3 regions of the Paenibacillus sp. GCM10023252 genome follow, and region 2 is predicted to be linked to each of the others. Evidence: predicted binding sites of a transcription regulator. Region 2 holds the regulator's gene; each other region holds the start of a gene.
What was found. The regulator LexA, encoded in region 2, represses DNA repair genes until DNA is damaged. The targets are predictions, from matches to a motif close to CGAACATATGTTCG.
Positions count from the first base shown of each region.

Region 1: a site for LexA is predicted at 2,318-2,331, ahead of recA (recombinase RecA). Genes of this name have one in related genera too.
Region 3: a site for LexA is predicted at 2,306-2,319, ahead of addB (helicase-exonuclease AddAB subunit AddB). Genes of this name have one in related genera too.

Region 1 covers NZ_JBHSHW010000001.1:165,045-169,260, forward strand. Annotated here, with positions in the region: gene rny (ribonuclease Y) at 1-151, opposite strand, end outside; gene ACFO9Q_RS00800 (regulatory protein RecX) at 341-1,066, opposite strand; gene recA (recombinase RecA) at 1,191-2,246, opposite strand; gene ACFO9Q_RS00810 (competence/damage-inducible protein A) at 2,511-3,779, opposite strand; gene pgsA (CDP-diacylglycerol--glycerol-3-phosphate 3-phosphatidyltransferase) at 3,987-4,216, opposite strand, start outside.
Region 2 covers NZ_JBHSHW010000021.1:400,586-404,801, reverse strand. Annotated here, with positions in the region: gene ACFO9Q_RS12895 (aldo/keto reductase) at 1-311, opposite strand, end outside; gene ACFO9Q_RS12890 (DUF896 domain-containing protein) at 337-525, opposite strand; gene lexA (transcriptional repressor LexA) at 1,297-1,917, shown strand; gene glnA (type I glutamate--ammonia ligase) at 2,040-3,368, opposite strand; gene ACFO9Q_RS12870 (MerR family transcriptional regulator) at 3,420-3,833, opposite strand; gene ACFO9Q_RS12865 (aminotransferase class I/II-fold pyridoxal phosphate-dependent enzyme) at 3,914-4,216, opposite strand, start outside.
Region 3 covers NZ_JBHSHW010000029.1:187,629-191,844, forward strand. Annotated here, with positions in the region: gene addB (helicase-exonuclease AddAB subunit AddB) at 1-2,231, opposite strand, end outside; gene ACFO9Q_RS17195 (hypothetical protein) at 2,418-2,750, shown strand; gene ACFO9Q_RS17200 (hypothetical protein) at 2,924-3,136, opposite strand; gene ACFO9Q_RS17205 (class I SAM-dependent rRNA methyltransferase) at 3,342-4,216, opposite strand, start outside.

The DNA.
Region 1 (4,216 bases), on a different contig from region 2:
CTTCCTTCTTCGCATTATCTACAATGACGGTTGCAGCTTGCTCAGCGCTTGAGATTTTGGCTTCGGCGATAGACTTTCGCAGGAAATAACCAGCGGCAAAGAAAATTGCGCCAACAACGAGACAGATCAAGATCCAAATCATATCAGGCATCTTGTTCACCTCCTCGTTGCATGCACCAAGGCAACCTTGGGATGATATTTTGTTGTTTTTTAGCCGGTTTCTATACCGCTTCAACGACTAGCTAAGAAATTTGACGAATAAAATCGATTTGGATCAATTTTTGGAAGGAAAATTGATTCAAAAAGAAGGAATACTCCCTCATTTTATCTTTTGGCAAAATCAATTGTCAAGCATTTGCCCATCATCATCATCTTCCATATCGTCAATAGTGCCTGCGGCAACCTTCTTAATAGCTTCCTTAGTGATATCTCCGGGGAATCCTCTGCGCATTAGAAAACCCATAAGCTTCCTCCGGCGTTCGAAATTTTCGCCTTTTAGCGTACGCCATTTTTTCTCAGCGGCTTGTTCAGCTGCTGCAAGCTCCGCTTCCCAGTCCAGCTCATTAGCCGCTTCAGCAGCTGTTCCTTGGTCAATCCCTCGCTGCTGCAGCTCCTGCTTAATCCATCTTCGCCCCTTCTGACCTAGACGAAGGCGCTGAGCCGCGAATTGCTTGGCATATTCTTCATCATCTACTATACGCTCTCGTTCTAAACGTTCGAGCGTATAACTAATCTCCTCCGCCTCAAATTCCTTGCGCTGCAAATACTGCTCAATCTGCTTCTTCGTTCTGCTCTTCAGCCCCAGATAGGTGCAAGCCATTGCATAGGAGCGATAGCGCTTATCTTCCTTCGTAATGTGCTGGAGCTCATCGCTGGTGAAGGACTGCCCCTTAAGCAGACGGAACTTAATAAGAATATCTTCGTGCACGGACAGCATCGGTTCAGCAGCGCCGTCCACATAGATATGGTATCTGCGGCGCTCCTTGCGATCCTGTTCAACTGAAGTAATCGAATAGCTCGTATTGCTGTCATCCGTTGACTCACTGTTGTGGAGTTCCTTATTCACTGCACCGTATCCTCTCTTCCCAATGACTTGACTTCTAACCTCTTACATCAGAGAGAAGTCCATCATAATAGCATAGAGACTGTCTGCGTGAATGAGCATTCACGTGACAGTCTCTATGGCTACCTTAATCTAGTTCAGACTCATCGAAGTCATCGTCATCATCGGTTGAGACAGCAGCAGCTGTGGCGGCTGCAGCCTGCATATTCGTAGCTTCCCGAATCTGATTCTCTATGACGGACGAGATATCCTTATGATCCTTCAAGAATTGCTTCGCATTCTCACGGCCTTGGCCAAGACGCTCGCCATTGTAGGAGAACCATGCTCCGCTCTTCTGAACGATGTCCATCTCGACGCCGATATCGACGATGCTGCCTTCCTTCGAGATGCCTTCACCGTACATGATATCAACCTCAGCTTGCTTGAACGGAGGCGCTACCTTGTTCTTGACGACCTTAATCCGAGTCCGGTTACCAACCATGTCATTACCTTGCTTCAGCGTCTCAATCCGGCGAACATCAAGTCGAACACTGGAGTAGAACTTCAATGCGCGGCCGCCTGGCGTCGTCTCAGGGTTACCGAACATGACACCGACCTTCTCACGAAGCTGGTTAATGAAGATAGCAATCGTCTTCGACTTGCTAATTGCACCGGACAGCTTGCGTAGTGCTTGAGACATAAGCCGAGCTTGCAATCCGACGTGGGAATCCCCCATATCGCCTTCGATCTCAGCCTTAGGAACTAGTGCAGCGACAGAATCTACAACAATAATGTCAACGGCACCGCTTCGAACGAGCGCTTCAGCAATCTCCAGCGCTTGCTCGCCCGTGTCAGGCTGTGACAGCAGAAGCTCGTCGATGTTGACGCCAAGTGCGCGAGCGTACAATGGGTCCAGCGCATGCTCAGCATCGATGAAGGCTGCTTGTCCGCCGACTCGCTGAACTTCAGCAATCGCATGAAGAGCCACTGTCGTCTTACCGGATGATTCCGGTCCGTACACTTCAATAATTCTTCCCTTCGGGAATCCGCCAATGCCAAGAGCGATATCTAAAGCAAGCGCACCGCTGGATACGGTCTCCACTTGCATTCCTGCTGCTTCACCTAACTTCATAATGGAGCCTTTACCAAATTGTTTTTCGATTTGGCGCAATGCCATATCTAATGCAGCGCGACGATCCGACAATTAACCCACATCCTCTTCTCCATTTATAATCTAATGATACCCTTTTTACGAACGCTTGCCAAGCCTTTTTTCGAACATACATTCGTTTTTTTGTGGCTGTTGACCCCTCCGGAGGGTGTATGAGAACAAAAAAAACCGCAGCAAAGTAAATTCTTCGCCACGGTTCTTCCGTTGATTAGTGCTATTATACCGACAATGTGTCGAGTTGACAAGCTATTATGCGGAATAAAGTGAACCATGCTGAGTCCTCACACACCTCACACACTAACTCTGCTGCAGATGCTCCTGCTCGCGGATGGCCTGCCACAGTCGATACAGCACAGCCTTGACCGCTCTAAGCCGAATCATGCTGCGGTTCCCGCTTAGATGAGTCGTATGCACGATGGTTGCCTTGCCTCGCTGGGCTATGGCGAAGTAGACAAGCCCTACCGGCTTCCCCTCCGACTCCGCTGGACCTGCAACACCTGTCAGCGATACGCCATAGTCGCTATTCGTCATCTCGCGAATCCGCTCAGCCATGAGCGCCGCTGTAGACTCACTGATTGCACCAGGCGCATCCTCGCCTTCGAGCTGCGACATGGGTATACCCAGCATGACATGCTTCATCTGGTTCGTATAGGTGACAACGCCTCCGATATACTCCCCGCTGCTGCCCGGAACATTCGTAATCAACTCGGAGAATAGTCCGCCACTGCAGCTCTCCGCGCTCGCAAGCTTCTGCTGTCCTGCCCGCAGCAACCGGACGACCGCTTCCTCCAGCGGAATGTTCTCTTCGGCATAGAGATGGTCACCGACTCTTGCCTGAATGGCTGACACCGTTGCATCGATCCGCACATTAGCCTCCGTCAGGGAAGCGGCCTTCGTAGATACCCGTATGGCTACCTCTCCCTCCTTGGCATAAGGAGCTATTGTAGGGTCGGTCTGCGCTTCTATGAGATCCAACAGCTTATCCTCGAGCGTTGACTCACCAATGCCAGCGAACTTCAACAGACGGGAGTAGAGCGGCTTCTCATCGCCTAACAGCTTACGCAGCCATTCCTTAACGGGACCATCGAACATGGGCTTCATCTCTCGCGGAGGTCCTGGAAGCAGCACATAAGCTGTCTCAGCAACCTTCAGGGCATTGCCAACAGCAAGTCCTGCCGTATTATCCAGAGGGTCGCTCCCCTCAATCATGAGCGCCTGCTTCTTGTTGCTCTCGACCATATGTAAGCCTCGCGATGAGAAGACATGAGCAATCTTCTCCATGGAAGGCCCATGAATGTAGAGGCCAAGGCCAAGATCGGCTGCGAGTACGTCCTTGGTCAGGTCGTCCTGTGTAGGTCCGAGACCGCCAGTGAAGATCAGCAGATCCGCTCGTCCCCTTGCCGTCTCAATAGCATGTCGGAGCCGGTGCGAATTATCTCCTACGACCGTCTGGAAGTATACATCGATTCCAAGCTCCGCTAGTCCTTGGGACAGATATTGAGCGTTCGTATTCACAATCTGGCCAAGCAGCAGCTCCGTGCCGACTGCTATAATCTCTGCCTTCATTCCACCATCTCCTCCATTAGCATGCCAACGTATAGTATTCCAGGTAAGCTTGTCCTATACTAACAGCCTCGCGTTGATTGAGTGCACCACGCCAGTCAAGGAAGCCGCATACTAGCGGCCTTGAAGGCAAAAACATCCTCCTGCGGAAGCAGAAAGATGTCTCATCATTCTATACCTGCCAACACCTGCTAAGACGGCTTTGAATGGTTACTCCACCGGAATCAGATGCTTGTTCTTCACGAAGTAATCGATACCGGAATACACCGTAATGAGCGCGGCAGCCCAAGCCGACACTAAGTCGAAGCGGAAGTCGATGAAGTTGAACGGGAAGTTGTTCAGCAGAATCGAGATAATCATCGTAATCTGAATAGCCGTCTTCCACTTGCCCCATGCGCTTGCGGCCATGACGGAGCCTTCCAGCAAGGCAATCTGACGAA
Region 2 (4,216 bases):
CTAGCCTCAACTCCGTCCATAATATGCTTGCGGGACAGACCCACTCCATTCATATCAGGGGAGGTGGTCATTCTGACCTTCGTAGCCAGAACGACCTCAGACCTGCGGTTCTTAATCGCTTGTCCCACAATCTGCTCGGATCGTCCTTGGACGTAGACATCCGCAGTATCAAGGAAGTTGCCTCCCCGATCCAGGAAGCGATGGATCATCTCTGTTGAATCCTGTTCGCTAGTAGAATTGCCGAACGTCATCGTACCTAGACATAACTCAGATACAGCTAGTCCGCTTCGTCCCAATAATCGATAATGCATCGTTATGGTTCCCTCCTGAATGCCGCTAATGTTTTACTGAATCATCCTCATCCGTGTATTTAATAGAATCAAGCTGCTGTCTGAAGTTACTCTTGAAGTTGGCGAGGTACTTCTTGCGAAGCTCGTCTCTCTCGACTAACTCTTCATGGGTCAATCCGGTTGCTTTATGTTTACGCGACAGTTCATTAATACGCGCAATCAACTGTTCAATCATGCTGATTCTCTCCTCTCGCTGCACTAACATTTAGATACCTACTCTACTTTGACATTTCCCGCTTATCATTGTCAAGATTACGGGCCAGCAGCAAGAACAAAAAAAAGGGTTAAAAAGATAGTTGCCTATCCTTCCAACCCTTCTATGCCGTGCAGCAGCTTGGTAACTAAAGTGTTATGAGCAAAAGAGTAACCCTATCAACCTGGCCAGCTCCAGCAATTCTGCTTACCTGGATCTAAGGGATGATTAATGTCTGTCCTGGTTGTAATACAGTGGAATCTAGATTGTTCCGCTTCTTGATGGAATAGACAGTTCTTCTGATGTCGCCTTCCTCTATATAGTTGGAAGCAATACTCCAGAGGGTATCGCCTCCCACTACAATAATGGTCTGCTCTCCAGCACCCGCTGGAGCTAACTGGGTACTAGATGCGTTTGTTCCGATTAACGCGAACCCAGTGAATAAGATAATGGAGACTACTATTGAAGTCAAAATCTTCAAGCTATGCTTGCGCATTAAGCTTATCGTAAGCTGAAGATGAGTTTTCTTTCTCATAGAATGATTGCGATTATGTATGCTTGTATACGTCGTTGGATTCATTATCATAATATCCCACACCCCAAACGTTTGTTCTGTTTTGTTAATACAACAATAACACGAACGCATGTTTGTGGTCAATACTAAAATACGAACCTTTGTTTTCAAGAACTTATGTTTGTACGAACTCCGGTTCTGTGCTATAATTCCTTCAAACATACAATGGAGTGATTGCGGTGTCGAAGATATCCAACCGTCAACAAACAATTCTTGAATTTATCAAGAACGAAGTTCGAGACAAGGGTTATCCCCCCTCTGTCCGAGAGATTGGTGAAGCAGTCGGCTTAGCGTCCAGCTCAACCGTACACGGCCATTTAGACCGTCTAGAGAAGAAGGGCTTAATACGTCGCGACCCAACCAAGCCTCGTGCTATTGAGATTCTTGACCAAGAAGGCGTAGATGCCATTATCTCATTATCTGTGGCGAAGGTACCAATTGTAGGTAAGGTAACGGCCGGCGTTCCGATTACTGCTACTGAGAACATTGAAGAGTATTTCCCGCTTCCTTCTCACTTCGTTGGTGACAACGACGTCTTCATCCTTAGCGTTATCGGTGAGAGTATGATTGAAGCCGGTATTCACAATGGGGACTATGTCATTGTGAGACAGCAGCAGACTGCCAACAACGGCGATATCGTTGTTGCTATGACTGAGGAAGACGAAGCAACGGTCAAGACCTTCTACAAGGAACGTGATCATATCCGCCTTCAACCCGAGAATGCCACAATGGAGCCTATCCGGCTCAATAATGTGACCATCCTAGGCAAGGTCATCGGCCTATTCAGAGACATTCACTAATTGAAGTACATAACGAAGGGGCAGCGATTTATATCGCTGCCCCTTCGTTTCACTTTTAGCACATTGCACAAAAAACAGCCTTACCAAGGTCCGGAAACCTTGGTAAGGCTGTTCAACATGTTCTAGTACAGAGTCAGATACTGATCGCGTTCCCATTGGTGAACCTGGGTGCGGTACATATCCCACTCGATCTCCTTCAGCTCATAGAAGTGAGCAAGCGCGTGGTCGCCCAATGCGTCGCAGATTACTTCACTGCGGAGCAGCTCGTCGAGTGCTTCCTTCAGGTCAAGCGGCAAGCTCGGGATACCGGAGTCAATGCGCTCCTCTTCCGTCATGATGTAGATGTTACGGTCTGTTGGAGCAGGCAGCTGAAGCTTGTTCTGAATGCCGTCCAGACCTGCCTTCAACATGACAGCAAGAGCAAGATACGGGTTAGCTGCCGGATCCGGGTTACGAACCTCGACACGTGTGCTGAGACCGCGGGAAGCTGGAATACGAATCATCGGTGAACGATTGCTTGCGGACCAAGCTACATAGCAAGGAGCTTCATAGCCCGGGACGAGCCGCTTGTAAGAGTTGATTGTCGGATTCGTGATGGCTGCCATCGCACGCGCATGACGCAGAATACCGGCCATGTAGTAACGTGCGGTTGCACTCAGGCCCAGCTTGTCCTTCTCATCATAGAAGGAATTCGTGCTGCCCTGGAACAGCGACTGGTGACAGTGCATACCTGAACCGTTCACTCCGAACAGAGGCTTAGGCATGAATGTCGCATGCAGTCCATGCTGTCTGGCAATCGTCTTCACGACCAGCTTGAAGGTCTGAATCTGATCCGCAGCGCGAATGGCATCCGCATACTTGAAGTCGATCTCATGCTGTCCAGGAGCTACTTCGTGGTGAGAAGCTTCAATCTCGAAGCCCATCTCCTCAAGTGTAATCACGATCTCACGACGGCAATTCTCACCCATGTCAACTGGAGCTAGATCGAAGTAACCGCCTTGATCGTTCAGCTCAGTCGTAGGCTCTCCACGCTCGTCGGTCTTGAACAGGAAAAACTCCGGTTCAGGTCCAACATTCATCGCGGTGTAACCCATCTCTTCCGCTTCCTTCAGCGCACGCTTCAGAATACCGCGAGGATCTCCAGCGAACGGCGTGCCGTCTGGCATGTAGATGTCACAGATTAGGCGAGCTACGCGGTCTTGGGCAACCCATGGGAATACGACCCAAGTATCCAGATCTGGGTATAAGTACATGTCAGATTCTTCGATACGAACATAACCTTCAATGGAAGAGCCATCGAACATCATCTTATTGTCGAGAGCCTTCTGAAGCTGGCTAACAGGAATCTCTACGTTCTTGATTGTACCTAGTAAGTCAGTGAATTGAAGGCGGATGAAGCGTACATTCTGCTCCTCCGCAATACGGGTAATGTCTTCTTTTGTGTAGCTCATGTATTCATCTCCTTATCCTAATATCGCGATTACGAGCTGTTGAATCTAGTGTTAACGCTTGTGAAGGAACCTGGACAGCTGACCCTGTATCAGTGAAGCCTTACCGCCAGGGCGCTTATCCAGTAATTGCTGCTTCAGCAAGCGATGCAGCTGCTGATCTGAGAGCTCGCGTCGCTTCACCTCAGACTGTTCGCTTAGAATCGTCGCTTCCTCAGATTCCTTGGAGACTGGGTTCATAACCTGCTTGATGCCGGCGATATTAACGCCCTTCTCAATTAAGGCCTTGATCTCTAATAGTCGCTCTACATCATTGAAGGAGAAGAGCCGTTGATTACCCGCTGTTCGAGCAGGTACGATTAATTCATGCTGCTCGTAGTATCGAATCTGGCGGGCGGTTAAGTCCGTCAGCTTCATTACGATCCCGATTGGAAATAGCGCCATATTTCTGCGTATCTCGTCACCCATGTCGCACAACCTTCCACATACCTAGTTATACGTCTATATTAACGCCCTACCAAATACGTGTCAAGTTGTGTAAGGTTTGGTCACAATAATCCGCGTTCCATTAACCTCGTTAAGGAAGTAAGTACGCCGAGCTTCGCGTGTGCATAGGTCAGTCCACCCTGCATATATGCAATATACGGCTCACGTATAGGTGCATCCGCAGACAGCTCCAGACTGCCTCCTTGAATGAACGTACCTGCCGCCATGATGACAGGATTCTCGTAGCCCGGCATGTCCCATGGCTCCGGTACGACGTGAGAATCTACAGCTGACGCTTGCTGAATGCCTTGAACGAAGGTGATGAGCTGCTCAGCACTGCCGAATCGCACCGCTTGGATAAGATC
Region 3 (4,216 bases), on a different contig from region 2:
GACCTCCAGGCTCTTAGCTGCGTGAGCAGATAGGACAGCGCTCTGCCTGGATGGGCAAGGTAGCTCTTCTGCTCCTGAGGGGGCATCTTCGGAACAGGCTCCCCCGCAAGCGTGCTCGGTGTAAGCCCAGGGAACAGCTGTCTAAGCTGCCTAACCACTTCAGAGGGGTGAAGACTCTTCCCTTCTTCGTCTGCAAGTGCCCAGCTCATCCATAGGTGGCGGCTTGGCGAGGTCACTGCCTTGTAGATAAGGAACCGTTCATCCAGCAGCCTTCTCCTTACGCCAGGAGCCATCATGATTCCTTGCTCAGCTAGCTGCTCCCTCTCCCCTTCGGTCAGAATCCCGTCTTCCTTCACCCGCATAGGCAGAATGCCGTCATTAGCTCCCAGAATATAACAAGCTGCGAGCTGCCCGGAGCGAGTCCGATCCATACTCCCTATAAGCACTTGATCTAGCGCGGGAGGCACAGAGGCCAACTTCAGACTCTCTAGACCTGTCTCTACCATCCCGGCGAACAGCTCTGGTGTCATCGCTTCATCGCCAGTCATCTCTACGAGCTGGTCAAGCAGGAGCATCACACCGTCCCATAGCAGACGATGGCTTCTCGCACGCTCCGGCTGGCCAGCTGCGAGGTCATCACGGCTCCAGCGCTCTAGACGGCTAGCTGCATTCGATTGATCCAGCAACCGGTATAGCGCCTCGCACATATGCCGCACAGTTCCTGCTCCGGCAAGCGCCTGTCCGAATCGGTTAAGCGGAGGAACGATAGCCTCTCGCGCTGCCATCATCTCTTCATACTCGCGCCCAGACTCTCTGCTGACAGTCCCTTCGTCCCCTTCATCTTCAAGAGATTGAACGGAGAAGGGCTGCCAGCGCTTCTTGTCCAGCCACTTCCAGCCGTCTATTCCAGCCGCAAGGACATAGTTCTCTAACCGGTCGAACAATTCACGCGGCAGGCTGGCATCCAGCGGGAATAATAGCTCTGTCTTAATGCAGCGGAATACCGCCTCATAGTGCCAGCCATGCAGCACGGTCTCCAAGGCAGAACGGATGAATTCCACGAGCGGATGATGAACCGCACTCTTCTTCTGATCAAGGAAATAAGGAATGTTATATTCCGTGAATACAGACGCTATGTAGTCCGTATAATCCTCTGCATTCCTAACCATGACAGCCATATCCCGCCAGCGAAGTCCATCTTCGCGCACCCTCCTGAGCATATCTCTCGCTGCGCCCTCCACCTCTGCCCGGCGATTCGCTGCGGCATGCAAGGATAGTCCACAATCGTGCAGATGAGGATCAAGTACTGGATTAGACATAGCTGTTCGAGTTCCGTAATGACGCTCCAGATGGGCTAACATTGGTGAATGCTCATACCTTGGAGGAATGCAGTTGCCTAATATAATTGGTTCCAGCAGCTCCGCTCCAGTCTTCTCAGCGAGCTCTGTCAGCGTAATATAAGTGGAGGCCGTCGGGTGATACAGCTCCAGCTCATGAGGTGTAAGACCCTGATCATACGGCCGGTCCAGCGTTAAGGCAACGGTAACTTCAGCTGCGGAAGCGATGAGAGCTTCGAGCGCTTCGTACTCCTTCGGAGTGAAGCCGTTGAAGCCGTCGATCCAGATTCTAGCTCTCTTCATAGATGGAGCGATTCCGAAGCCCGAAGTCAGATAAGTCAAGTAATCTTCCGAATCTATATATAGTCCGTTCAGTTCTTGCTCTACATGCTCATAGATTAGCCTCAGGTCATGAAGCTTGCTCCCGAGCAGGGAAGAGACATGCCCGTCAGCAGATGCCGCCCCAATTGCTGGGAGAGTAGCTGATTGTATTCCATATCTCTTCCATTCCGTCAACAGCTCCTCAAGTCTTGCTATGAAGCCCGGCTGCTCTGCTCCATTCTGGAACAGCAGCAGATTGTCCCGCAGACGGTGGACCAGCTTATACAGCAGCATACTCTTGCCGTTATCGCCAATTGGAACCAAGGATGTGCCCCCCGTCTCCTGCATGACCCGGAAGGCTAATCTTCGGAAGCTCAAGGCTTGCGCGCGAATGGTCCCTCCCAGCCTGCCATCCTGCAGGAGAGCATACTCCGTCTGGAATGTAGCCTGCTCCGGAACCAGCATGATAAGTGGAGGGCCATCAGGACGAGCCATGAGCTCAGCTCTTATCTGTTCCGATATATAAGTAGATTTGCCTGTGCCTGAACGGCCGAGCACGAATTGAAGCGACATCAGGGACTCCCCTGCCTTTCCGTTGCGATGATTCTATTATTCTATCACACTGCTCTATATTTTTCACCGAAAAACAAACATATGTTCTATATTTATATTTACCATCAGAGCTTAAAAAAAGGCTATTGCAATTACCTAAATTCCAAGTATAATACTTGGTATATAGACGGAAATGGAGACAGTGCCATGACAAATGCCCGCTTCTTCACAGAGCAATGGATGAATGATTACTTGGACCTATATAACTACGCCGTTCAGAGCGGTGACGAGCAGTGGCAGGAGGATATTCTTCTGAAGCTGAAGTCCAGTGGCAGCATGATTGAGGAAGAATTGCGGAGCATTCGCCGGAATGCGTTATGGCAGAGCTTCGATCTCATTAACCGAAGAATGCTGGAGCTATATAACCAGATTAAGTCTTCCGAACACCTGAACGACGTTCATCATCTTCAGGAAGCGGTGTGGGAGCTCAAGATGCTAAGAGTAGCCATTTCAAGCAAGATTAACGGGAATGAACGATAGAATGTCATTATATACAAAAAAAACCCGCATGCGGATGTCCGCTTTGCCGGATTGTACGTAAGGGCGGCATGCCGTTCACGGCTCTGCCATATGAATAACGGCTGCATGCAGTCTCTCTGCTCTGCAGATATCCTTCGATTCAATGGCTAGATTGAGTCGAAGAGGGAACAGTCTTACATCGCTGTTTGCTTCATCTCACGCATCATACCCATCATCATCGTCATCATCTCATCACATTGCTGCATCTTGGACATCATCATATCCATATCCATGTCCATGTTGTTCATCTCCATCATGCCGTCCATCATCATCTTCATGTTGTTCATCTTGCACATCATCTCTTCCATACACATGGCCATCATCATCTTCATGCTCATGTTTTCCATGAATGTACTCACTCCTTTCTTTAGTGTTTTTCTTTCATTTTTCTTCCTCTAGTAGAATACCTTACCTTTATATATATTTCAAGCTTTTTGTTGCATTTAATCTTCACAATATGATATATTTATTAATTCATATATTTCAGGTAGGTTTTATGAGAAGAAGCTCCCTATTCTTATCGGAATAAGGAGCTTCTTCTCCTTGCACCTCTTACATACGGCTTCGCACTTCGAATATCGCGAACTTCAAGTAATGGCCTTCACTCACACCGAGCAGCTGCGGGTGATCCTTGCCAGCCGTACGCCATTCCACTAGGCGAAGGAGCTTGCCGGCATCGGCTGCAGCCTCCTGTATCGTCTCGAGGAACAGCTCAGGCCGCATATGGTAGGAGCATGAGGCGGTGACGAGATATCCTCCCTCGTTCACAAGCTTCAGTCCCTGCAAGTTAATATCCTTATAACCCCGGCAAGCCCCGGCTACAGCATTCTTCGTCTTGGCGAAGGCGGGCGGATCGAGAATCACTACGTCCCATGTCCGTCCTACAGCTGACAGAGGCTTCGACGTATCCACTCCAGCCTTGCTTCGCTGCACCCTCTCTTCCAGTCCCTTCGACTGTGTCCTCAGGTAATCGAAGGCGTCAGCCACCACGAATTCAACTCGATCGCTGAAGCCATTGCGCTCCACATTACGGCGGGCTGTCTCAATGGCATGCTCCGATACATCAAGGCAAGTAACCCTCTTCGCCCCGTATTTGCATGCGTGCAGCGTGAAGCTTCCAGTATGTGCGAAGCATTCCAGCACAGTAGCCCCGTCCCAATAAGGGAAGGTCACGATCTTGCCATTCGCATTGACAGGCAAGCGCTGACCAGTTGGCTGCTCCTCGACCTGAATGCCGCTGCGCGCTCCCCATCCTGTCATGAGCGGCTCAATAGACGCTCTATTCTCACGCTGATCGTAGAAATATCCAGTCTTCTGCCCAAGCGCAATATCCACCTCAAGGTGCAGGCCATTCTCTTCGATCTCGATAATGCCAGGGCAATCCCCGTACAGCACGCCCGTTCTCTCCTCCAGCCCTTCCAGACGAC